Regions from separate parts of the Arthrobacter sp. P1_D12 genome, predicted to be linked through region 2. Evidence: riboswitches for the same ligand, from Rfam matches in the RefSeq annotation. Region 2 holds a riboswitch; each other region holds the start of a gene.
The links. Region 2 has a riboswitch for cyclic di-AMP ahead of AC1DZV_RS13995 (M23 family metallopeptidase). Riboswitches for the same ligand answer to the same signal wherever they lie in the genome.
Positions count from the first base shown of each region.

Region 1 (6,231 bases), on a different contig from region 2:
CACTCTCCGGCCACCTCACTCTCCGGGCGGAAAATCGTAGGAGGCCTGGATCGTCGTCGGCGCGCTGCCGTAGGACAGGACGATCTCGTCGTGCGCCTTGAACGGGAGGTCCCGGATCCCGGCGTCGAACTTCCGGCCGTTTACGTAAACGGTCCAGCCATCCAGCGAACCCCCACCGGTGCCGGGGGCGCCGTTGCCACCGAGGACGCCCCACTCCGTCAGGAGCTGCCCGAGGGTGAAGGCCTGACCGGCGGTGGGGGACTCGATGTGGACCACGCCCGTGGTGTCGTGGGTGTGCAGTGCTGAGATGCCGTTGGCCTTGTGGTCAGCTCCGGCGGTGATGCCGATATTGGCCGCCACCGCGATGGGCTTGCCGTCCTTCAGCACGTCCAGATGTGCGTGATAGTGGTCCACGTTGCCCTCCGCCGTCAGCACCGTGAGGCCGGCCTGGGCGATCCGGCCGGGCGCCCCCGTGATGTCTAAAGCGAAATCAGGAGCCGGCGCCGCGGATGCCGCAGGTGACTCAGGCGACGGTGCGGTAGATGGCGCAGGGGCAGCGCACCCTGCCACCCCCAGCGTCATGACGGAAAGTGCGATGGCGAGTGTCAGCTTGGTGTGCATGGTTGTGTAAACCGCTTTCGATCGGAGGCTTGCCAGTTCAGTCTAGGCAGATGGTCCGGGCCCACCGCCCAGGACGGCTTGGCACCGCGTTTCCGCCGCGAGCCGCGAGGGGAAAGAATGGACGGGTGAGTGATGCCGGCGAATTCATCGACCTCTCGCTGCAGCGCGAAGCTTCCTGGCGCCGCGCTGAGCAGCTTCAGGCGCGGCTGGAAACGGAGCCGGCGGGCAGCGGCCTCCGGTTCTACGGCACGTCCGTGGGCGCCGTGCGCGGCACGGTCCGGGATGCCGGCCGCCGCTATCCCGGGTTGTCCCGCGATGAGGTCACTTTGCTGAGTTCCGAACTGTGGGGCTCCGGGCCCGGAGGCTCCGGCCGGGGGCCTGCGCCGGTTTTCGAGCGCCGGCTGGCCGCCGTGGTCCTGCTCCAGGCCAACGTGAAGCTGCTGACCAACTCCGACCTCACCCGGCTGGAGGGCTTCATCCGGCAGGCGCGGGTGCGGGACCTTGTGGATCCGCTCGCCGTCGACGTCGTCGGACCTCTGGTGGACGGACTCGATGTTCTGGCCAGGGTGCGGGCCGACAGCGTGCTGGACCGGTGGGTGCGCGAGCCCGATGCCTGGCTGCGCCGGGCCGCGCTTCTCTCGCCGTTGCTGGCGCTGCGCGCGGGCGCGGGGGACTGGGACAGGTTCGTCCGGCACGCCAACGCGGTGCTCGGCGAGCCGGGCGGGACGTTCGACGCCGACGGCACAGCGGTCCGGGATGCCGTCTCCCGGGTCCTGGCAGAGATGGCAAAGCGGAGGCCGGAGCTGCAATTCACATCCGTTGGATAATAACCCTCCGAACCTTCGCCGCCGGCCCGGCTTTGGTCCAGGCATGTAGACATTCGGACTGTCAGGCCGTCGGACCCCCCGGATCGCCCTGCCCGACGGCGCTGCCGGAATTTCCGGACTTGCCGCCGGCATTTGCCGGGACCGCGAAAGTCCTCGCCGCCCGTGACCCGGCGACGGCGCTCGCGGCTATGGTGACAAGCGCTCCCACCAGCAGGGCCGCGGCCTCGCCTGGGAGCAGGACCTGAAGCTGCGTGCCGATGCTCGCCGCAGCCACCGGTACGCCAAGCTGGGCCGCCGACAACACCCCCAGCGACAGCGGGAGTCCCAGGAAAGCCAGGTCGGCGTGCGCCAGCAGGGCCCCGGCCCCCAGCAACAGGCCGAGGGCCATCATGTCCGGGTGCCCGGCCAGGTCCTTTAGCGTCAGCGATGCACCCAGCCACACGAAGAAGAGCGGACCCAGGAAGCCGTCGCTGAGCGCGAACAGTTGCCGGGCCAGCCGCCGCGGTTCGCCGACCGCAGCCATCACCAGGCCGAAAGAAAAGCCTGCCATCATCACAGACACATTGCTCCACGTCGCGACACCGGCCAGGGTGAAGAGCACGGCCAGCTGGATCCGTAGCTCCAGGGCAAACTTGCGGCTTTCCGAGAGCCGGTGCACGCGCCGACGGATTCCCTGGCGCTCCAGCCAGCGCAAGCCGACAAAGAGCACTACCGCGCACCCGGTCACCACGAGGACACCCAGCGCCGCCTGGACTGCGTGGGGCGGATCCACCAGGAGCGGCAACGCCACAATGCAGGCCGTGTCGGCAATTGCCACCTGCGCTGTCATAGCGACGACATCTGGCCCGCCGAGGCGCAGGGAATCGACGATTGGAAGCACCAGGGCGGCCGACGAGGACGCCAGCAGCACGACGTAGAGGGGAGCATGTCCAGTCCCGAACAGCAGACCGATGCCGGTTCCGACCACCACCGCTGCCGCTGCGGCCACCATCGCCCGGCGGGAGCCTTTGCCGAGGGCGCCACGGATGTGCGGATCCCGCACGGGAACGTGGGTGCCTGCCACGAACATCATCAGCGCAAACCCGATATTGGCCAGCAGGGTGAACGTCGGGTCCGCGGGGTCCACCAGGGCCAGGCCTGAGCGCCCGATCGCGATGCCGGCCAGCAGCTCACCCAGCATGACAGGCAAGTGCCAGCGCGCCGGCAGGGCCAGCAGGGGGCCGGCCAGGGCGATGACGGCGATCAGCGCCAGGGACAGGAAGGTCATGGTTCTCGGCGGCCGGCCGGCGCCGGGCCTGACCGCCGTTCCACCACCGCGTAGGCCTTGCCGTCCAGGAAGGCCCAGTCGTTGACAACCATGTACCCGAGCGCGTCCACCCGGTCATTGAGGATGTGCTCGTCGAAACCCCCGTCACGCGGTTCCGCGTCCCAGGTGCTCACGTGGACGTCCCCGCCGTCGAGGATCAGCAGCTCGGTGTTGACGTCGAAATCCTCTTGGGGCTGAGTGCTCAACTGGCAGATGGCGACACACTGGCTGTTCATTTTCGGGCCTCCGCTTCCGGTGGTGCTGATGGCATCATCCTATGTTCGGAAACGGCGCCGCCCTATGGGCAAATTGCGGCCCGGCATCATGGCTCCGTTACCTGAATGTGACTTTCGGGTGCGGTTCGCGCTACGGTTGATGAGTGCCTGTTGTCTCCGATACGGGCGCTCCCCAGCCGATTGCCTAACTCTGCCGCGGCCCGGGGGTAACTCGCATCAACGTCCGGCAGAGACGGGGAAACCACTTTTGACCTGCTGATATGCAGGTCTTGGGGTGAAGCCGCACAGTGCCCGCAAACGACGGGCCCGGGAGTGCGGCCGGGTGCCTCCCATCCGAATCCGACAGCTCACCTCGCAGGCATTGGGAGAGGCTTCATTTTTCATGACTTCAGTCAATACTTTTGCGCGCCATGCCGCCGTCCTCGCCGCCGCATCCGGCCTGGTCCTGACCAGCGGAATGGCCGCCAACGCCGCCACCGCCCCGGTGCAGCGTGACTCTGCTCCGGCGTCGAACGTCGACGTCACCGGACAGGTCAGTGCCCCCGTCAGTGCCGATTCAAGCGTCAAGATCAGCTTCGAGCGCCCCGCAGTGGATTCTGTTGCCGCGCCGGTCATCGAACGGCCCGTCGCGCCGGCTCCGGCTCCCGCTGCAGCCCCGGCGGCGGCGCCCAAGGCTCCGGCCAAGCCCGTCATCCAGGTGCAGGCCGCTCCGGCAGCAGCTCCGGCAGCAGCGCCGGCCGCGGCGCCCGCGGGCGGACGCAACGCCATCATGCTCTCGGCCGCCTACAGCCAGGTGGGCATCACCCAGGACTGCACTGCCATGGTGGAAAAGGCCCTTGGCGCCGCGGGTAAGCCCGTTGGCGACATCGGTCCCCGCGCGTTCCTTGGCCTTGGAACCGTTGTAGCGACGCCGCAGCCCGGTGACATGGTGGTCCAGTCCGGCCACGTCGGCATCTACGCCGGCAACGGCCAGGTGGTCAGTGGCGGCATGAACGGCAAGAACCAGACCATGGTCCACCCGCTGTCCTGGCTCACCGCGACCGGCGGCGTGACGTTCGTCCGCGCCTAAGCCGCACGGCCCCGACCCGGGGCCAGACAGTCCGGAAAGACCGGCGGTCGAGTTCCCTTGGGGGCAACTCGACCGCCGGTCTTTCCTGTCTCCGCATTCGGGGGTCCGGGATCCCGATGGCATAGCTTTCCCCGGCGCAGGGTCCTCAGGGATTCCCGCTGCCCATGAGCGGAAGCGTCAACTTCATGACGGTTCCTTCGCCGCCCGTCGCGGCCACCTCGACGGTGCCCCCGGCCGCGACGGCAATCTCCCGGACCAGGGCCAGGCCGATGCCAAAGCTCCGCTGTCCCTGTGAGGTGCCGGTGCCGGCGGTCCGCACGAACCGGTCAAAGATCCGGGCCTGATCGACGCCGGTGATTCCGGTCCCGGAGTCCGCCACCGTGATCACGGCGCGCTTCTGCTCGATTGAGGTCGTGATGGACACGCGGCCGCCCGGAGGCGTGTGGGCCAGCGCGTTGTCCGCCAGGGCCAGCACGGCACGCCGCAGCGCACTCTTCTCGATCCGGGCCAGCGGCCGGGCAGCGGCATGGAATTCCAGGCGCACCTGCCGCTGCTCTGCCACCTGCTGGAGGCTGCCGGCGACGCTGGCGGCAGCGTCGGCGAGGTCGGCAGGGGGCGCGGAGCGGTCCGGGGCCTCCGCGGTTGCCGCGAGGAGCAGTTCGTTGACAATCCCTGTCAGCGTCGCGGCGTCCTCCCGGATCCGGGCCAGGTCGTGGCTTTGCCTGGAGCCGGGCACAGTGTTGCGCTGGGCCAGCTGGATCCTGGTGTCCAGGATGGTCAATGGCGTGCGCAATTCGTGGCTGGCGTCCTGGACGAAACGCCGCTCCCTTGCCAGGGCATCACTGAGGGGACGAATCGCGCTGCGCGCGCTGAGCCACCCGACGATGCCGGCCAGCAGGATCCCCGCTACCCCGGCGATGATCATGGCTTCGAGGACATCCTTGGAATCCAGGTAGGTGTAGGCCGTCCCGGCCGTCGCCGAGCCCGGCACTTCAGGATGGGCCAGTTGGTTCGTGAGGTACAGCGCCGTGGCGGCGAGCAGCCCGAGAACCATGACCGCGCACGCAGCACTGATCCGCACCGCGACCTTGAGGGAAGCCTTGCGCAGGATGGAGTGGTCCGGATTTCCGCCGGCCGGCCAGCCGTCACTCATGGGCTTCGCCGATCTGGTATCCGAGGCCGTGCACCGTGCGGATCACGGCTTTGGAGATCTTCCGGCGCAGGTGATGAACATAGGTATCGATCACGCCGGGCTGTTCCGAGGCGTGGAAGCACGCCGCGAGGAGCTCATCCCGGGTGAAGACGCGGTCCGGTTCCGCGGCAAGGGCTGCCAGCAGCTGGCCTTCCTTTGCGGTCAGTGACACCGTTTGCCCGTAGACGGAACGGACGGAGCGCTGCGTTGGATCCAGTTCCCAGTCCCCGATCGCCACCGGTGCCGGGGCCGGGGGAGTGAAAGTCCGCGTCAGTGCGCGCAGGCGTGCTGCCAGTTCGCCGGCGTCGAACGGCTTGGTCACGTAATCGTTGGCGCCGGCGTCCAGGCCCCTGACTTTTTCGTCGGCATCGCCCAACGCGGTCAGGATCAGGATGGGCGTGGCAATGCCTTTCGACCGCAAAGCCGTGATGAGGGCGATGCCGTCCATGGCGGGCAGCCCGCGGTCCACCACCATGACGTCCCAGCTCCCGGTCAGCCCCTGGTGGAGGCCGTCGCGGCCGTTGGTGACCAACTGGACCCGGTAGTCCGGGTCCAGGAGCTCGGCGATGAGCGGTCCCAGGACGGCGTCGTCCTCGACGAGCAGCAGGGACGGAAGGTCAGCGGAGGTCATGTCAGCTATTCTTCCGCGGCCATTTCCTCAGTCCGCAGTCCGGCCCCGGGTTCTTCCGCCGTGTCGCCGGCGGCTTTGTCTGCGGCTGCGCCTGCGCCGCGGGAGTTCCGGCGGCGTTTGAGGAGCTGCACCACCCCCGGCACGACGGAGACGAGCACCATGGCCACGACGATGGCGTCGATGTTCCTGGCGATGATGTCAAAATGCCCCAGCCAGGTGCCAAGCATCGTCACGGAGGCCGCCCATGCGACGGCGCCGGTGATATTCCACAGGGTGAAGGATTTGTAGTCATAGCGCGCGGTCCCGGCGGTCAGCGGAGCAAACGTCCGGACCATGGGGACGAAGCGGG
Region 1 covers NZ_JBFUAR010000008.1:53,992-60,222, reverse strand. The annotation lists gene AC1DZV_RS07790 (hypothetical protein) at 16-621, opposite strand; gene AC1DZV_RS07785 (DNA alkylation repair protein) at 747-1,448, shown strand; gene AC1DZV_RS07780 (cation:proton antiporter) at 1,510-2,715, opposite strand; gene AC1DZV_RS07775 (hypothetical protein) at 2,712-2,990, opposite strand; cyclic di-AMP (ydaO/yuaA leader) riboswitch at 3,162-3,365, shown strand; gene AC1DZV_RS07770 (hypothetical protein) at 3,373-4,059, shown strand; gene AC1DZV_RS07765 (sensor histidine kinase) at 4,205-5,212, opposite strand; gene AC1DZV_RS07760 (response regulator transcription factor) at 5,205-5,882, opposite strand; gene AC1DZV_RS07755 (DedA family protein) at 5,888-6,231, opposite strand, start outside.
Region 1: it holds a riboswitch for cyclic di-AMP, as region 2 does, so the genes downstream of both, AC1DZV_RS07770 (hypothetical protein) here and AC1DZV_RS13995 (M23 family metallopeptidase) in region 2, are expected to answer to the same signal.

Region 2 (6,231 bases):
TCGGTGTCGACGACGCCGTTGGCGCGGAGCACCTTGGCGATGGCCGCGGCGTCGATCGATTCGTCGAAGTCGATCGTGGCGATCACGTTCGAGCGGTCCTCGGCCTTGGCCACGAACGGCGTGGCGTATTCGGACGCTTCGGCCCAGCGGTAGATGCGGCCGGCAGAATCCGCGGTCCGGCCGGCGGCGAAGTCCAGGCCGCCGTTGGCGTTGAGCCACTGCACCTGGGCGTCCAGGGTCACCAGGGTGGCCAGCGCGGGGGTGTTGTAGGTCTGGTTCAGCCGGGAATTGTCGATCGCCGTCTGGAGGTCAAGGAAGTCGGGAATCCAGCGGTTGCCGGCCTTGATCCGTGCCGCCCGTTCCAGCGCGGCCGGGGAGAACAGGCCCAGCCACAGGCCGCCGTCGGACGCGAAGTTCTTCTGCGGCGCGAAGTAGTACACGTCCGACTCCGCCACGTCCACGTCCAGCCCGCCCGCGGCCGAGGTCGCGTCCACGAGCACCAGCGACCCCTCGTCGGCGCCGGCCACCCGCTGGACGGGGGCGGCAACGCCGGTTGAGGTCTCGTTCTGCGGCCACGCATAGACGTCGACGCCGGCCTCCGCCCGGGCGGTGGGGCGGGTGCCGGGTTCGGCCTTGATGATGGAGGACTCGGCAAGGAACGGCGCCTTGTTGGTGGCGGAAGCGAACTTCGAGCCGAACTCGCCGAAGGACAGGTGCTGCGCCTTGTTCTCCACGAGCCCGAAGCTGGCAATGTCCCAGAACGCGGTGGATCCGCCGACGCCCAGCACCACTTCATAGCCTTCCGGTGCCCGGAAGAATTCGCTGAGGCCGCTGCGCACCGAGCCGACCAGGTTCTTCACGGGCGCCTGGCGGTGGGAGGTCCCCAGCAGCTTCGACGATGCCGCGGCCAGGGCGTCCATCTGTTCCGGCCGGACTTTGGACGGGCCGGCGCCGAACCGTCCGTCCTTGGGCAGGAGGTTGGCGGGGATCGTGATGCTGGTGTCGCTCACAGTGGCTCCAATTTTCGGCTGGTTCGTAGCGTGGCTGGGAGGTGGCGGGCAGGGATGGCTACCACGGACACCCCTCTTCATTCTGCCTGTCTTATTTTGCCTGACAGCTCCCGGCGATACAGAAAAAGGCCTGTCATAGTCCGGTCATTGAGACGCCGGGGACGGCCGGCCGGCTGGGGCTGGGACAATAGCTTCAGGTCGATCGAAAGATTATCCGGAGTAATTCAAAATAGGCTAGGCTGGCATGCGAACGTACGGCGGTTCCCGCCTGGGCGCATCCTGCATGCAGCCCGCACGCGGTACGGTGGGAATGACGCTAGGACTGCGCTCGAGGAGCTGAGCTGAATGACGGATCTGATCGATACTACGGAGATGTATCTTCGGACCATTCTGGAACTTGAAGAAGAAAACATCGTTGCCCTCCGCGCCCGCATCGCCGAACGGCTCCGCCACTCCGGCCCCACTGTGTCCCAGACCATCGGCCGGATGGAGCGCGACGGGCTGGTGGTTGTTTCCGGCGACAGGCACCTTGAACTGACGGAAACCGGACGGAAACGTGCAATCGGTGTCATGCGCAAGCATCGTCTGGCCGAACGCCTCCTCGCGGACGTGATCGGGCTCGACTGGGCCTACGTCCACGAGGAAGCGTGCCGCTGGGAACATGTCATGAGCGAACGTGTCGAGCGAAGAATCTTCGAGATGCTCAACCACCCGACAGTCTCGCCCTACGGAAACCCTATTCCGGGGCTTGCGGATCTTGGCGGCGTGCCCAATGGCGCCCCCGTGGACAGGCCCGTGAACTTGCTGGAGGCCATGGCCGGCTACGGGGCAACTTCACGGGTTACGGTCAACCGGCTCGCGGAGCCGATCCAGGTGGAGCCGGAGCTTCTGGCCCAGCTCGACGAGGGCGGAATCAGGCCTGGCGCGCTGGTCTCGCTGGAGCGGGTGGGGGAGTACATCTCGGTCCGCGTCCCCGATATCGAAGGTGCCCTGGAGCTGCCGCCCGAGGTTGCCGCGCACGTCTTTGTAACAGTCGCCTGACCAGCCACTACGCGCCGGTCATGGGACGACCCATGAGTTGTCCACAATTGCGGTTACGGATTTATTACCGGGCGGCTTAATCGCCTATAGTTAGTGCCCAGTACCGATACCAAAGCGTTACCTGATCCGAAGCCGAGCCCTGCCAGCGGATCAGTCGCAGAACTACCTCCTGGCAGGGGCGGGGGAACCACTTTCGGCTGCTACTTCGGCAGCCTTGGGGTGAAGTCCGTCAGCGGCAAGCAGCTTCCACCGAAGGATCCCCTGGGGATGCCTCTGTGCTTGGCTGCTTGCAACGGCGGACCGGGTCTTTGATCTCTCTGACCCGAATCCGACAGCTAACTTCGCAGGCCATCCAGAGAGGAACCGTTCTTGACCACCCAGACCGCCAGGGGCCGTCGCCGCGCGACCGGTCCCGCTCCGGAGCCGCGTCCCGTCGTCGCACACACGGCCGAACGCCCGCGGGACGTGCACCGCGATGAACGCCGTCGCCGTCGCAGTCCGTTCCGCCAGGTCACGGACTTTGCCGCGGCCAGCGGAGTCGGGCAGAAGGCCGGGATCGCACTGGCCGCAACTGGTCTGGTTCTGACTGTGACGGTCCCCGTCACGAGCCCGGTGATGGCTTCGAATCCGGGAGAATCCGGCGCGCTCTCGGCTGCCGTGCAGCCGGATGTCACCGCTGCCGCTGCCGCCAAAGTCGACTTCAACCGCACGGCCGTCACCACGAAGGGTGATCCGGACGGGAAACTCAAGCAGCTGCTGAGCGCCCAGTCTGTGGGCACCATCACCCGCGCGGCATCGGCCGGCACCCTGGGTGCGCCGCTCGACCAGCTGGTCACGGCCTCGCCCTTCGGCTACCGCGTCAGCCCCATTACCGGGGGCGCGGGGGAGTTCCACCGCGGCCAGGATTTCGCCGCCCAGTGCGGCACGGCGGTCCACGCGGCCGCCAGCGGCACCGTGACCTTCAACGGCTGGCATCCCTTCGGCGGGGGGAACCGCGTGGTCATCGATCACGGCAACGGACTGGAGACCACGTACAACCACCTGTCCTCGGCCTCGGTCAAGGTCGGCCAGAAGGTTTCCCGCGGTGACGTCGTCGCCATGAGCGGGACCACCGGCGCCTCCACCGGCTGCCACCTCCACTTTGAAGTGATGGTCAACGGCGAAGTCGTTGACCCGCTCGGCTGGCTCTAGAAAGACGATGGGCAGCTCTCAACTTCTTGTGACACGCCGTGATCTGAATGTGACATTGGATCCGGACTGCTGTAGGGTTTGAAGCACGCCAACTTTTCCGAAGTTGGCGCTCTTGAGTGGATTGCCTAGCTCTGCCACCGCTCAAGGTCCGTTCGCATTACATCGTCTGGCAGGGGCGGGGGAACCAATTTTGGCCTTCGAAAGAAGGCCTTGGGGTTAAGTCGCAAAGCTTCCCAGGAAGCAGCGCGGCCGGGTGACTCCCATCCGAATCCGACAGCTCACCTCGTAGGCATTGGGAGAGGCTACTTTCGTGTCTTCACGCCACAATTCTGCGCGCATGCGCACCGGCGAGGCTCTGTCGAGCCCGCTGGAATCCACATCACGTGCCGCCCTTGCCGGCGCCCGGATTGGATCACGTTCCGCAGGCTCAATCTCTACCGAGCCCGGACAGCATGCAGTTTCCGCTTTTGGCGCGTCTTCGCAGTACACCCTTCGCTAAGTAACCCATTTCGGGGCGATCCGGCGTACCCCCAAGATGCCGGAGCGTCCTCAGTCCGTGCCCGAAAGCGCGCGGTCCAAGGATCACGAAAGAGAGAACTTAATGACTACTCGTGCAAACGTTGCACGGCACCGCGCCGAGGTCACCAAGACCAACTCGCTGGCTGTAATTGCTAAGGCTGTCGGCGACAACGCCGGCGGCGTGGGCCGTCAGGCCGCGGTCATCGCCGCAGCTTCCGGTCTGGTCCTGACCAGCGGAATCGCAGCCAACGCTGCTGAAACCAATGTTCAGCGCGAATCCACCTCCGCTTCGGCCCTGGAAGTCCAGTCCGCAGCTCCGGCCACCATCTCGGCCGCTTCCACCATCGCGATCTCCTACGAGAAGCCCGCCGTGACCACCACGCCGGCTCCCGTCGTCGAGGCTCCCAAGCCCGTCGTGAAGGTCCAGGACGCCACGGCCACGGCCACCCGCGCCGGCGGCACCGAGCTGGGCGTCAGCGGCGGCGTCGCTGCCCAGGCCCCCGCGGGCATCGGAAGCGGCGCAGGCGCGACCATCGCCGCTGCTGCCTACGCACAGATCGGCGTGGCGCAGGACTGCACCGCCCTGGCCACCAACGCCCTGGCCGCGGCCGGCATCCACTACCACGGCTGGCCGGCAGGTTACCTGTCCCTGGGCCGCACCGTGAGCGCCGCCGAGGCACGCCCGGGCGACCTCGCCTACTACCAGAACGGCGGCGTGGGCATGGCTCACATCGCGGTCTACGTCGGCAACGGCATGGCAGTGCACGGCGGCTGGAACGGCGGCACCACCGCGCTGTACAGCGTCAACGTCGGCTCCGGCCCGGTCTTCATCCGCGTCGGCGCCTAAGCACGAACCCCAGCATTCCGAAAGACCCCCGCCTCCAGGCGGGGGTCTTTTGCGTTGCCGCGCAGTGAACTTTCCGCGCTGAGGACCGCGCCGGTGAAAAAATATTCGGTGATCCGGCACTTGAGTGTTTACTCTTGTGTTGTCGATCCATAGCCCGACCATGCAGAGGGCAGCCGGCCCTCGTGCCGCTGGCGGGTGCGGCCGTGAAGAGGTATGCGGATGCGCACTCTCGTTCTGAATGCTGGATATGAACCGCTGGCGGTCATCACCTTCCGCCGGGCGCTCGTCCTTGTCCTGACCGGAAAGGCCAGCGTGGTGGCCGAAGGGGACGACCCCGTGGTCGGCCCCCAGGACATTTTGGGCCGCCCGTCCGTGATCCTGCTGAACCGCTACATCCGGCCCAGGTATAACACGATGACTGCGGTGAGCCGCCGCGGCGTGCTGCGCCGGGATGCCCACCGCTGCGCGTACTGCGGCAAGGCTGCCCACACCATCGACCACATCCAGCCCAAATCGCGGGGCGGAGCCGACTCCTGGGAGAACCTGGTGGCGGCGTGCCTGCGGTGCAACAACGCCAAGAGCGACCATACGCCGGCGGAGATGGGCTGGAAGATCGGTTTTGTTCCGGGCCCGCCAAAGGGTGCCATCTGGCAGATCAAGGAACTCGAGAAGCCGACGCCGGCCTGGGATCCGTTCCTGCTGCCTGAATCGGCTGCCTGATCTGCCTCCTTGCTGGCTGATCAGCCGGTGAAGACGCTGCCGGCGCACGTTACGGCTTGTTCAGTGGCCGCTGGCGCCGGGCTAGGCTGAACCGATGGAGTTCGATGCCATCATTCTCGCCGGGGGGCGGTCCTCACGCCTCGGCGGCGTGCCCAAATCCGGGCTGATCTACGACGGCGCCACCCTCCTGGAGCGGTCACTGCGGGCCGCGGGCGCGGCGGGGCTCACCGTCGTCGTCGGCCCCGACCCCGGGGGCCTGCCCGGCGGCGTCCTGACCTGCCGGGAAGAGCCTCCCTTCGCGGGTCCGGCCGCAGCCATCGCGGCGGGGCTGGCCGCCCTGGCCGCCGATCACGCGAGCCGGCACGCAGCCGCCGCGCCCTATACCCTCGTCCTGGCGTGTGACATGCCCCGGTCGGAAGGCGCGGTCCGTGCCCTGGCCGAGGCGCTGGCCGCGTCTGCTGCAGGCACGCCGGAAAGGGGTGGGGCCGACGGCGTCATGGCCGTCTCGGCCGACGGCCGGAAGCAGCCGCTTGCGGGCTTTTATGGCACGGCTGGGCTACAACGTTCTGTCGCGGACGCCGCGTCCCGGGACCGGCTGGAAAACGCGTCGGTGTTCGCCCTTCTTGCTAGGCTGGACGTGCGGGAAGTTCGCGTTCCCCCGGGTTCCACGGATGACGTCGACACCTGGGATGACGCGTCCGCACTGGGGGTATCCGGCAGGATTCCCGACGGCGGTCCGGGCTCCGGCCCGGCTCTGCACAGCTGAACTCGACCATGGAGGCAAACGGTGAAAAGCCAGGACGAAACACTGGAAGACTGGTGCCGTGCCCTGCTCCAGGCCCTGGAGCTGGACGACGTTGAGATTGACGTGAATGAGGTCCTCGCCCTGGCCGGCGTGGCCGC
Region 2 covers NZ_JBFUAR010000017.1:43,353-49,583, reverse strand. The annotation lists gene serC (phosphoserine transaminase) at 1-1,010, opposite strand, end outside; gene AC1DZV_RS14000 (iron-dependent transcriptional repressor DtxR) at 1,356-2,051, shown strand; cyclic di-AMP (ydaO/yuaA leader) riboswitch at 2,202-2,416, shown strand; gene AC1DZV_RS13995 (M23 family metallopeptidase) at 2,421-3,242, shown strand; cyclic di-AMP (ydaO/yuaA leader) riboswitch at 3,379-3,548, shown strand; gene AC1DZV_RS13990 (NlpC/P60 family protein) at 3,844-4,608, shown strand; gene AC1DZV_RS13985 (HNH endonuclease) at 4,828-5,328, shown strand; gene mobA (molybdenum cofactor guanylyltransferase) at 5,423-6,094, shown strand; gene AC1DZV_RS13975 (DUF6457 domain-containing protein) at 6,116-6,231, shown strand, end outside.

Region 3 (6,231 bases), on a different contig from region 2:
CTCCCATGATCCACACGGTGCGCGGAGCCGGGTACGTCCTGAAACCGGCGGACTGATCCGTGCCCTCACTTTCCGGCATGACCCGCGTCCCCGGACGCGACTGGCGCAACCCGTCCACGTGGCATTTGCGCACCCGGCTGGTCCTGGTAGCCATGGCGCTGCTCGTGGCCATCTGCGGCGCTGTGGGCTTGTTCAGCTACGCCTCCATGGACCTCTTCCTCACCCGGCAACTCGACACCCAGCTGGACCAGGCCTCGCACCGTTCGAGCGAATTCGGCCGGCCCTCCTCGGACGATTCGGGCAGGCGTCCCGACCCCCTCGAAGCCCGGGGACAGGGCGTCGGGACGCTGAACGCACGGATAGTGGACGGCGAAGTCAGCAGGGCCGGATTCCTGGCCGGGGACGGCGCGGTCAAGAGCCTCTCCCCCGCCGACAACAACGTTCTCCTGGCCCTCACCCCGAGCGGCGTGTCCGTGGACCGCAACCTTTCGGCCGGCGCCTACCGGCTCACAGCCGCGCGCACACCGTACGGCGACGTGATCGTGACCGGACTCCCGCTGGCAGAAAAACAAAACACCCTGGCCTCCCTGGTCTGGACCATGGTGGTGGTGTCCGCAGGGGGACTCGTGCTGATCGGGCTCGCCGGCACAGCCCTGATCCGGCGGACCATGAAGCCGCTGGAACAGCTCTCCGAGGTCGCCACCAAGGTCTCCCGTCTCCCGCTGGACGCCGGCGAGGTGGCGCTCGGGGTCCGCGTCCCGACGTCGGCGGCCCATCCCGGAACGGAAGTGGGCAGCGTGGGCTACGCGCTGAACAAGATGCTGGACAACGTCTCCAACGCTCTCGAGGCGCGGCAGGAGAGCGAGATGAAGGTCCGGCAGTTCGTCGCCGACGCCTCGCACGAACTCCGCACCCCGCTGACGGCCATCCGCGGCTACACAGAGCTGATGCGGATGACCGAGCATTTCACCCCCGACGGCGAGAGGTCCCTCGCCCGTGTGCAAAGCCAGTCCGAGCGGATGACCACGCTCGTGGAGGACCTGCTGCTGCTGGCGCGCCTGGACGAGGGGCAGCCGCTCAAGATCTCCGACGTCGACCTCACCCAACTGGCCATCGAGACGGTCAGCGATGAGAAAGTCATGGCCCCGGACCGCATCTGGCAGCTGGAACTTCCGGACGAGCCCGTGGTGGTGCGCGGTGATGCGACCCAGCTTCACCAGGTCCTCGCCAACCTGCTATCCAATGCGCGCAAGCACACTGAACCCGGGACCAAGGTGGTCACGGGCGTTATGCGCTCGGCTGACGGCAGTGCCGTGGTCACCGTGACAGACAACGGCAGCGGCATCGCCCCGGAATTTATCGGCCGGGTCTTCGCCCGCTTCGCCCGGGCCGACGCCTCGCGCACCAATCCGGCGTCGAATCCCGCAGCCGTCCCCGCCGATTCTGCCGTCGCGACGGCGAGGGTAGGGTCCGGGGCCCCCGCACGCTCGTCCTCCGGCGCCGTTTCCGGCAGCCGCGGAGGTCACGGCACGGCGACCGCCGCGCCGACGTCCGAGGGCACCAGCGGGTTGGGCCTGTCCATCGTCCAGTCGATCGTGGAGGCCCACGGAGGAACAGTCGAGGTCACGTCCCGGCCGGGCCGCACGGAGTTCGCCGTGCGGCTGCCCGCCGCGCCGCCGCCGGCTTAACCGGAACGGCCGCCGTCGGCGCAAACGGCCCGGACCGGCCGGCCCGCGAACCCGGCGCAACCCGACACCCCGGCACTGTGACTCCTGTTACCAAAATGTGACTTAAGCGGCCAGGTCCTGTAGCGTCGTTAGCGTGCGCCGCCATCGGTGCCGCATATCCGGACGGACGCCAAACTCTGCCGCTTCCCGGATTCCGCTGGACCAGGCAGAGGCGGGGGACCCAGAGTTCCCGGGCATTCTGCTTTCATGCGCCCTCGGGGTGAAGCCGACACGTGATGTTCCGTGCYGCCGGATGACCTCATCCGAACCCGACAGCTAACTCCGCCGGCGTTGAGAGGCCACCATGACTGAATTCCAGGTACAAACACGCCCTGACGGCGGTTCGCATTCCCGCTCAGTTGGCGCAGCCAAGTCGCGCCACCGCGCCGAACCGGTCAAGCAGGCATCCGCCCTGTCGCGGTTCGCCGCCGGGCTCGGTGTAACCGGCCGCCGTGCCGCCGTCGTCACCGCCGCGTGCGCACTGCTACTGGGTGGCGGTGCCGCCAGCCAAGCGGCAGAGCCCGGCGCCCACACGGCGAATGTTGCGAGCCAGACGGCCACGATCGCCGACCCGCTGGCCAAGCTCAACTTCGAGCGGGTCCAGGTGGCTGGCCCGGGCGCTCCAGCGGAAAAGAACGTGGCTCCCCAGATCTCGGAGGTTAAGGCAGCCGAAGCGCTGATCCACGCCCCCGCTGCTGCCGCGCCGGCAGCCTCGGCAGCACCTGCTCCGGCCCCCGCGGCAGCCCCCGCACCTGCTCGGGTTCCCGCGGCAGCTCCCGCTCCGGCACCCGCTCCGGCACCGGCAGCCGCTCCGGCCCCCGCACCGGTCGCAATCGACGACCCCGCCGGCGCGCAGGCCTACGCCGCGTCCCAGCTGGGCCGCTATGGCTGGGCACCTGGCCAGATGCAGTGCCTGCACAAGCTGTGGACCAAGGAGTCCGACTGGAAGACCACCGCCACGAACGCCAGCAGCGGCGCCTACGGCGTGGTCCAGTCCCTGCCCGCCTCGAAGATGGCGAGCGCCGGCGCCGATTACATGACTAACTACCGGACCCAGATCAACTGGGGCCTGAACTACGTCAAGTCGCGCTACGGTTCCCCCTGCGGTGCCCTGAACTTCCACTACGCGGGGGCCTCCTTGCGTCTCCACTGCGGGACCGGCCCGGCGGGCCAGAATTCCACAGTCCCCGCACAGCTTGACCCTAAAGCCCTCATATGGGCCGCCGGGAAAGTTGAGCCATGACATTCACAGACCAGGCCACAGGAACCCTGCCCCGCTCCACGGCGACGCCGGCTGGCCCGGCGACCCCCGAGGCACCCTCGGGGCTTGCGCTGGCCGACGCACCGGTCCCGGGCCCGATCGCCGGGGCGCTGACCGGCACCGGCGGCCGGCGCACGGCCATTGATACGCGCGCCAGCACGCCCCTGCTGGACGTCACCATCCCGGTCTTCAACGAGGAACGGGACCTCGAGGCCTGCCTGCGCCGGCTCCACGCGTACCTGCTCGGCGCCTTCCCGCATTCCTTCCGGATCACCGTGGCGGACAACGCCAGCACCGATGGAACGCTCAAGGCCGCGGAACGGGTAGCCCGCGAGCTGCGCGAAGTGACGGTGGTCCATATGGCGGAAAAGGGCCGCGGAAACGCACTTCGCAGGGTGTGGCTGGCCTCGCCGTCGCCGGTCCTGGCGTACATGGATGTGGATCTTTCCACTGATCTGGCGGCCCTCGGCCCGCTCCTAGCCCCGCTCATTTCCGGGCACTCCGACCTGGCGATCGGGACGCGGCTGACCCGCAACTCCCGCGTGGTCCGCGGACCCAAACGGGAATTCATCTCGCGCAGCTACAACTTACTGCTCCAGGCCCTCATGGGCGCCCAATTCAGTGACGCGCAGTGCGGCTTCAAGGCGATCCGGGCGGACGTGGCCCGGCAGCTGCTTCCCCACACGCTGGACAACGCCTGGTTCTTCGACACCGAGCTGCTGGTCCTGGCAGAAAAGTGCGGCCTGCGCGTCCACGAAGTCCCGGTGGACTGGACCGACGACCCGGATTCCAGCGTGGACATCGTCCAGACGGCCCTCGCGGACTTGCGCGGCATGGCACGGTTGAGCCGGGACCTGGTCTCGGGCCGGATCCCGGTTCCCGACCTGCGCGCGGCCCTGGCCCGTGGACCGCTGCCGGCCGCCTCGCGGGCCCAGGAACAAAGCCCCGGCGGAAGCCTCTTCGGACAGCTCGTCCGCTTCGGCAGCATCGGGGTGGCCTCCACCCTGGCCTACCTGGCGATCTTCCTGCTCTGCCGCGGGTTCGTGGACCCGCAGCTGGCAAACTTCCTCGCGTTGCTCACCACCGCCGTGGCCAACACTGCGGCCAACCGGCGCTTCACGTTCGGCATCCAGGGCAGCAGCCAGGCGGCTCGCCACCATTTTGAGGGGCTGCTGGTCTTCGGCATCGGGCTGGCCCTGACCTCGGGCGCACTCGCCCTCGTTCACGCCGCATCGGGAGCGGCACCGGACCGCTGGCTTGAACTGCTCACGGTCACCGCCGCCAACCTGGCCGCCACGGCCGTGAAGTTCCTGCTCTTCCGGCTGGTTGTTTTCCGCCACAGGCCCGCCGCTGCCGTTCCGGCGCCCCCGATCCTTCCCTCCCCCGCACAGAAAAGGCCAAGTAAATGACGGCAACCATCAGCCCCACCGCCGGAGCCCAGGGCGGTTCCCCGGCCGGCAGGCCGCCGGCCGCCGAGGAACAGCAACACCCGGTTCCCGGAGACGGCGGGACCGCGACCCATCTGCCCGCGTCCCCGGCGCCGGCCGCCCAAGGCCGCCGGGGCCGGCTGCTGTTCGGACCGCAGCCCCGCTGGGTGCGGCCCTCGGCAGCGCTGCTCCTGGTGATCACCGCGGCGTTGTACCTATGGAATCTGGAGGCCACCGGCTACGCCAACTCCTTCTATGCCGCGGCGATCCAGGCCGGGACCAAGGACTGGACCGCGCTGCTCTTCGGCTCCCTCGACGCCGGCAATGCCATCACGGTGGACAAACCCCCGGCCGCACTCTGGATCCCCGCCCTCGCGGGACGGATCTTTGGTTTCTCGGCCCTGAGCATGCTCATCCCCCAGGCGCTCATGGGAGTGGCCGCCGTCGGGCTTCTCTACCTGACCATCAAGCGGGTGTCCGGGCCGGCCGCGGGCCTGCTCGCCGGCGGCGCCCTGGCGCTGACCCCGGTAGCCGCCCTCATGTTCCGGTTCAACAACCCGGACGCGATGCTCACCCTGTGCCTGCTGCTGGCGGCCTACCTCACCACCCGCGCCATCGAGAAGGCCGGCTGGAAGTGGCTCGCCGCGGCCGGCGCGGTCATCGGCCTGGCCTTTCTGAGCAAGATGCTGCAGGGCTTCCTGATCGTTCCCGGGCTGGCCCTGGCCTACCTGTGGGCGGCGCCCGCCACCCTCGGCCGCCGGCTCCTGCACCTGCTGGCCGCCGCCGCCGGGATCGCCGTCGTGGCCGGAAGCTACGTTGTCCTGTTCCAGCTGACCCCGGCCTCGGTCCGGCCGTACATGGCAGGGTCGGAGACCAACAGCTTCCTGGAACTCACGTTCGGCTACAACGGCCTGGGCCGGATCACCGGGTCAGGCGGGGGCATGCCCGCCGGAGGAAACCTGGGAGGCAACCCCGGCGGCCCGGGAGGCAACGGAAACGTCGGCTTCGGCGGCGCGGCCGGGATCACCCGGATGTTCGGGACCAGCTTCGGCGGCGAGGTGTCCTGGCTGCTGCCGGCGGCCCTGATCCTGCTGGCCGCCGGCCTGTGGTTCACCCGGCGCGAGGCCAGGACCTCGAAAACCCGTGCGGCGCTCCTGCTGTGGGGCGGCTGGCTGGTCATCACGGCGGGAATCTTCAGCTTCATGAGCGGCACCGTGCATCCGTACTACGCCGTGGCGCTGGCCCCCGCCATCGCCGCGCTGGCGGGCATCGGTTCCCTGGAACTGTGGCGGGGCCGGGCCTACTTGCCGGCCCGGGTTGTCCTGGCCGTGACGGTGCTGGCCACCTCGGTCTGGTCCGCCGTGCTCCTGGGCCGCGACCCGTCCTGGCTTCCGGGGCTCCGGGTGATCATCGTGGTCCTGGGCGTGCTCGCCGCCGCGGCCCTGCTCCTGCGGGCGGACGGTATGGCGGCTCTCCCGGCGCGGTTCCGCAAGGCCGCCACGGCTGGCGTCGTGGTCCTCTGCCTGCTTGCCGGCGGGCTCGGAAGCACCGCGTGGACACTGGCGACCGTCGCCCAGCCGCATTCCGGTTCGATCCCCATGTCCGGCCCCACCGCGTCCGCGATGGGCGGCGGCTTCGGGGCGGCAGGCAGGACAGGCAGTGACGGCATGGGCGGCGGTGACGGCATGGGCGGCGGCCCGGGCGGGGAAACGTCCTCGGCGGAGTTGACCGCGCTGCTGAAGTCCTCCGGCGCCAAGTGGTCCGCGATTGTCTCCGGCGCCACCCAGGCCGCGGGCCTGGAACTCGCCACCGGCAC
Region 3 covers NZ_JBFUAR010000012.1:150,755-156,985, reverse strand. The annotation lists gene AC1DZV_RS10840 (response regulator transcription factor) at 1-56, shown strand, start outside; gene AC1DZV_RS10835 (sensor histidine kinase) at 78-1,688, shown strand; cyclic di-AMP (ydaO/yuaA leader) riboswitch at 1,873-2,032, shown strand; gene AC1DZV_RS10830 (aggregation-promoting factor C-terminal-like domain-containing protein) at 2,032-2,970, shown strand; gene AC1DZV_RS10825 (bifunctional glycosyltransferase family 2/GtrA family protein) at 2,967-4,397, shown strand; gene AC1DZV_RS10820 (glycosyltransferase family 39 protein) at 4,394-6,231, shown strand, end outside.
Region 3: it holds a riboswitch for cyclic di-AMP, as region 2 does, so the genes downstream of both, AC1DZV_RS10830 (aggregation-promoting factor C-terminal-like domain-containing protein) here and AC1DZV_RS13995 (M23 family metallopeptidase) in region 2, are expected to answer to the same signal.